2 regions of the Sphingomonas sp. M6A6_1c genome follow, and region 2 is predicted to be linked to the other one. Evidence: riboswitches for the same ligand, from Rfam matches in the RefSeq annotation. Region 2 holds a riboswitch; the other holds the start of a gene.

What was found. A riboswitch is a leader RNA that binds a small molecule or an ion and turns the genes downstream of it on or off. The one in region 2 is predicted to bind thiamine pyrophosphate.
Region 1: linked by a shared signal. The riboswitch ahead of thiC (phosphomethylpyrimidine synthase ThiC) and the one ahead of ACLBWH_RS12575 (TonB-dependent receptor) in region 2 are both predicted to bind thiamine pyrophosphate.

Annotation. Positions count from the first base shown of each region.
Region 1 is NZ_JBKEZO010000002.1:465,299-468,502, reverse strand. It holds gene thiC (phosphomethylpyrimidine synthase ThiC) at 1-1,461, opposite strand, end outside; TPP riboswitch at 1,500-1,609, opposite strand; gene ACLBWH_RS05295 (ferritin-like domain-containing protein) at 1,877-2,881, opposite strand; gene ACLBWH_RS05290 (ferritin-like domain-containing protein) at 2,922-3,204, opposite strand, start outside.
Region 2 is NZ_JBKEZO010000005.1:299,557-302,760, forward strand. It holds gene ACLBWH_RS12575 (TonB-dependent receptor) at 1-1,739, opposite strand, end outside; TPP riboswitch at 1,796-1,905, opposite strand; gene mqo (malate dehydrogenase (quinone)) at 1,956-3,204, opposite strand, start outside.

The DNA of each region.
Region 1 (3,204 bases), on a different contig from region 2:
GCCGACCTTGACGTCGTCGCGGTCGGGCAGGCCGAGATGCTCCTTGGGCGTGACGTAGCAGAGCATCGCGCAGCCGAACCAGCCGATCATCGCCGCGCCGATGCCGCTGGTGATATGGTCGTAGCCCGGCGCGATATCGGTGGTGAGCGGCCCGAGCGTATAGAAGGGCGCCTCGCCGCAAACCTCGAGCTGCTTGGTCATATTCTCCTGGATCTTGTGCATCGGGACGTGGCCCGGCCCCTCGATCATCACCTGCACGTCCTGCGCCCAGGCGCGATGGGTGAGTTCGCCGAGCGTATAGAGCTCGCTGAACTGCGCCTCGTCGTTGGCGTCGGCGATCGAGCCGGGGCGCAGGCCGTCGCCCAGCGAATAGGCGATGTCATAGGCCTTCATGATCTCGGTGATCTCGTCGAACCGTTCGTAGAGGAACGATTCCCTGTGATGCGCGAGGCACCATTTCGCCATGATGCTGCCGCCGCGGCTGACGATGCCGGTGACGCGCTTCGCCGTCATCGGGATGTAGGGCAGGCGGACGCCGGCGTGGATGGTGAAATAGTCGACGCCCTGTTCCGCCTGTTCGATCAGCGTGTCGCGGAAGATATCCCAGGTCAGTTCCTCGGCGATGCCGCCGACCTTTTCGAGCGCCTGATAGATCGGCACGGTGCCGATCGGCACCGGGCTGTTGCGCAGGATCCATTCGCGGGTGTCGTGGATGTTGCGGCCGGTCGACAGGTCCATCACCGTGTCGGCGCCCCAGCGGATTGACCAGACGAGCTTGTCCACCTCCGCCGCGACGTTGCTGGCAACCGCGGAGTTGCCGATGTTGGCGTTGATCTTGACCAGGAAATTGCGGCCGATCGCCATCGGTTCGGATTCGGAATGGTTGATGTTGTTCGGGATGATCGCACGTCCGCGCGCGACCTCGTCGCGGACGAATTCGGGCGTCACGTAATCGGGGATGGCGGCGCCGAAGCTCTCGCCGTCGCGGACGTGGTCGCGCAGCATCGCGCGGCCGAGATTTTCGCGCGTCGCGACATACTCCATTTCGGGGGTGACGATGCCGCGGCGGGCGTAATGCATCTGGCTGACGTTGGCGCCGGCGCGGGCGCGCAGCGGGCGGCGCGCGGCGCCGGGGAATTGCGGCACGCCGCCGGAGCGGTCGGGGCCGAGCTGGCCATTGTCCTCGGGACGGATCGCGCGGCCGTCGTAGCGCTCGACATCGCCGCGACCCTCGATCCACGCGCGGCGGAGCTGCGGCAGGCCGGCCATGATGTCGATCCGCGCATCGGGATCGGTATAGGGGCCGGAGGTGTCGTAGACGCGCAGCGGCGGTTCGCCCGAGGAGGGATCGAGGTGGATCTCGCGCATCGCGACGCCGAGCGGGCCGACGTGGATCTTCTTCGAGCCGCGGATCGGGCCGGTGGTGACGCCAATCTCGGTACGCGCGGGAATGTCGGCCATGAGTCTCTCTCCATGAACGGAGAGCGGACGCGGGTTTTCGGATGAAACCGCTCCCTCCCTCCGCCGGTATCAACCGGATCAGGTTCAGCGGGTCGAAGGCTGCGGCCTTCCTCTCAAGCGCTGCGTCAGCGCTCCCCCGGGGATAACGATGATGGTGTACGCGGTTCGCCGGCGGGCGCCAAGCCCATTCCTCCGCCCGCCCGGGGTCTACTGCTTATCAGCGTGGGGCTGGTTCCAACGGGTTTCCGAACCCGCTCCGTCACCCCGGCCTTGCGCCGGCGTCCCGCTTCCCCGGACGGCGCGAAGCAGCGGGATGCCGGATCGAGTCCGGCATGACGGAAGATACGGGCGCCGCTGCGACACCCCGGCCGGTCATACGCAATCGCCCTCCCCCGGAGGGGAGGGCATCGGAGCGTCAGTTGGCGGCGGAGGTGCGGATGTTGCCGTTGATGCCGGCGGGGAAGAACCCGCCCGAGGCGACCGCAGCCTTGTTGAGATAGACGATGTTGAGCACCTGGCCGGTCGAGCGGCTATAGGCGAGGCCGTTGGTATCGGTCGGCACGACGTTGGCGGTGGTGGTGTCGCCGATGCCCTGATCGATGTCGCTGCTGCCGTCGAGGCTGTCGCGCGCGTCGGAGATCAGCCGCGCGTTGTTGAGGATCGACGAGGCGCCGGCAAGCGTCTCGGCGGGGTCGACGCCCTTGCGATAGAGCACCGAACGGATCAGCCCGGCGTGATAGCCCTCGGTGGCGAGGATGCCGGCGGCGGCCTCGATGAACAGCTTGTTGACGATCAGCGGCGAGGCGCCCTTGTAGGCGGAGACGCCGACGTCCTCGAACAGATAGGCGCCGAGCAGGAAGCTGATGTCGTCGGCATAGGGGTTGAAGACGCCGCTCCCGCCGACCACGCCGGCGGCGCGCGCCGCGGTGGTGAAGGCACCGTTGGCGTCGCCGCCGATGTTGATCGCCGGCATTGCCACCGCGAAGCTGCCGAGGATCGAGCGCAGGAAGGTGACGTGCGCGACCTCGTCATTGGCGATCTCGCGCGCATATTGCGCAACGATCGGGTCCTGGAAGTTCACCTGCGCGCCGCCGGTGACGGTGCCGAGCGCGCCGACGCCGCTGATGATGCCGCTCGACAGGCCCTGGCCGAACGCCGCCCAGCTGTAGAAGCTCGCCTCGAGATATTCGAGGTTGAGCGCGAAGTTGAGCACGTCGGCATCGGTGCCGACGGTCGGCGTGGTCGCGGTCGGCGTCGGGCTGGGGCTGCTGCTGCCGTCACCATCGCCACCGCAGGCGGCGAGCAGCGACAATGCGCCGGCCGAGGCGGCGGCCCCGCCGGCATAGCGCAGGAAGTTGCGGCGTTCGGCGCGGCGGTCGGCGATCGCGTCGAGGATCGTGTCGGTCGGAAGATCGGTCATCGGGTCTATCCCCTGAAAGCTTTGAATACGGACGGCGGGATCAGGAGGCGGTCGCCGCCTTGATGGTGCCGTTGAGGCCGGCGGGGAAGAAGCCGCCCGCACTCGCCGCCGCGGCGTTGAGATAGACGATGTTGAGCACCTGATTGGGGGTGCGGCTGTACGCGACGCTGTTGGCGTCGGCGGGCACGATGTTGGACACCGCGAAGGTCGGCACCGGGGTGGGCGTCGCGGTCGGGGTCGGCGTCGGCGTGGGGGTCGGCGTGGCCGTGGCCGTCGCGGTGGGCGTCGGCGTCGGCAGGATCTGGCCCGGCGCGGCGGTGACG
Region 2 (3,204 bases):
GCATTGACCTGCGCGCCGCCCTGATCGACCACCGTCGCGAGCTGGCGGTTGCGGAATTTGTAGTGGAAGCCGGTCACCGAGGCCGAGACCGCTTCGCCGATGAAGCGATAGCCGAGCTCTTCCGACACCGAATATTCGTTCTTGAGCGCGTTGCTGCCCTGCGCGACCAACGCCCCGCCGGCATAGCTGTCGTAGAGCGTGAATTCGTTGGGCGTGCGGAAGTTGGTGGTGAAATTGGCGAACAGCTGTTGCCGGTCGTCGAGCCGGTAATGGATCGCCGCGCGCGGCAGGGCTGCGAAACTGTCGATCCGCACCCGGTCCTGCGGCCCGGGCAGATAGTTGCGGCCGTTGCGCAGCACGTCGACGCCCTTGAACCCGACATCGACCGTCAGCCGCGGTGCGACGGCGATGCTGTCGGCGAGGAAAAAGCTCTTGGTGACGGTGACGGTGCGCTGGTTCTCATAGGCGAGCAGGCGGCCGTCGGCGGTGCGGATCGCTTTCGCGCGATAGCCCCAGCGGTCGGTCGGCCGACCATCGGCATCGATGCTGGTATAGGATTGGGTGACGCGATCGGTGCCGTAATCGAACCACAGCCCGGCGGTGATCCGGTGGCTGCCGGCCTGCAGCGTCAGCTTGGCGACGCTGCCGCCGCGGAACTGGTCGCCGGTGTAATTGCCGAGCACCGTCGCGACGCCGTCCACCGCGCCGGGCAGCGCGATCGGCTGCGCCAGTTCCTCGGTGCCGAGGAAATTGCCGGTGGTGGTGAGCTGCGTGCCGTAAGGCGAATTGCCGTAACCGAATTGCGCATAACTGGTGCTGTCGAACGTCAGCCGCTCGCCGAGCACGAGATGCACCGGCGCCGAGGCGTAGAGGTTGCGGAACGGCGCGCGATAGAGCCGCCAGTAATCGGTGGCGCCCGGCGTGTAGCGACTGGCGTAGTTGAAGCCGCGGCCCTGCGCATGCCATTCGGCGAGGGTGGGGCTGGGGTAGCTCGAGGAATTGGCGTCGTTGAACGACAGCGCGAGGCTGGCGCGATTGCCTGCGCCCCATTCGTTGAGCAGCTTGGCGTCGACATGCTGGCGGGCGTCGAAGCCGGCGCCGCGCCAATTGTCCGCCCGCGTGTTCGAATAGGACAGGAAGGCCTTGAGCCCGGTGCCGCCGATCGTCCCGCTGTCGATCCGCACGAAGCCGCGCCGCGCCGCATAGCTGCCGAGCGACAGATCGACGAGACCGCCCGCCCGTGCCCGGGGATCGTCAAGCGCCAGCGACAGCAGCCCGCCGGCGCCGCCCAGCGTCGGCGAGTCGATGTCGACCGACCCCTGCGCGATCGATATCCGCCGGAGGTTGCCGGGGTCGGCGAACTGTGACGGATAGGCGTAATAATAGCCGATGTCGTTCTGCGGCGCGCCTTCCATCAGCACGCCGATCTCGTCCTGCCCCAGCCCGCGCAGCGTCAGGCTGGAACTGGTCGACAGGCCATAGGGATCGCTCGACGCGACATTGGCGCCGGGCAGCAACGTGACGAGCTGGAAGGCGTTGAGCGTCGGCGCCTGTTTGACGATGAAGTCGGCCGAGATCGCGCTCTGGCTTTTCGGCGCCTGCTGGTCGGGCAAGAGCCCGGCGGGATCGGGATGGCCGACGACGCGGATCTCGGCGGGTTCGGCGGTCTGCGCCGCGGCGGGCGCCGCCAGCAGCAGCACCGGCACCCCCAGCGCAAGCCAGGATCGCGCGGGTCGCATGTCGAAACGGGAAACAAGAGCCGGAATCGTTCGCATCCACTTCATCGGAGGAACGACGGCGCACCGCAGACCCTCCCTACGCCGGTATCACCCGGATCAGGTTCAGCGGGTCATGGGCTGCTGCCCATTTCTCAGCCGCGCGTCAGCGGCCCCCCGGGGATGGCCCGGCTTAGGCGATCCCGCGGGGTAGCGATAGGGGGCTCGACGTGCGGGCGGTTACAGCGCCAGATCGGGGTGGCGGTCGGCCTTGACGCGGGTGCCGGCGGGGCGCGGCTGCGTGGCGACGTGGACCGCGGGCGGCGGCGTCGTCAGTTGCAGCGCATCGCTGGTCTGCGCCCATTCCTGCGCGAGCAGGTCGGGATGATCGTTGAGCGCGATCCCGTAGGACGGCACGATCCTGCGCAGGCCGTCCTGCCAGGCCGGGGTCGCGAGCCGCTTGGGGAAGACCGTCTTGAGCAGGTTCAGCATGATCGCCGGCGCGGTCGACGCCCCCGGCGACGCACCGAGCAGCGCGGCGATCGAGCCGTCCTGCGAGGCGACGATCTCCGTCCCCAGCTTGAGCACGCCGCCCTTGTCGGGATCGCGCTTGATGATCTGGACGCGCTGGCCGGCCTGCCACAATTTCCAGTCCTCCGCCCGCGCACCCGGCAGATATTCGCGCAGCGCCTTCAGCCGATCCTCGTCGGACATCATCAGCTGGCCGGCGAGATATTCGACGAGGTCGAAATTGTCCCAGCCGACCGCCATCATCGGGCGGAAATTGTCGAGCGTCACCGACGCCGGCAGGTCGAAATACGAGCCGTGCTTGAGGAATTTGGTCGAGAAGGTGGCGAACGGCCCGAACAGCAGCGCGCGCCGCTTGTCGAAATAGCGCGTGTCGAGATGCGGCACCGACATCGGCGGCGAACCGACCGCGGCCTTGCCATAGACCTTGGCGAGGTGACGGTCGGCGATCTCCGGCTTTTCGGAGACGAGGAACGAGCCGCCGACCGGGAAGCCGGCGTAATTGTCGGCTTCGGGAATCCCCGAGGCCTGCAGGATCGGCAGTGCGCCGCCACCGGCGCCGGCGAAGACGAAGCGCGCGTTGATGATCCGCTTGCCGCCGCCGTTGGTCGCCTCGGCGGTGACGCGCCAGCTCTTGTCGGGATTGCGTTCGAGCTTGCGCACCTCGTGGCCGCTGGTCAGCGTCACGCCCGGCTGGCGGCTGAGCGCGGTGACATATTGGCGCGTCACCTCGCCCCAGTCGCAATCGGTGCCGAGCGGCGAGCGCGTCGCCGCCAGCGGCAGGCCGCCGCTGCGCCCCTCCATCATCAGCGGCACCCATTGGCCGATCCGGTGCGGATCGGTGGTGAACTCCATCCCCGAGAACAACGGGCTGGCGCCGAGCGCCGCATGCCGCTTGCGCAGGAATTCGACGTTCTCGCGGCCCCACACCAGATTCATGTGCGGCGTCGAGTTGATGAAG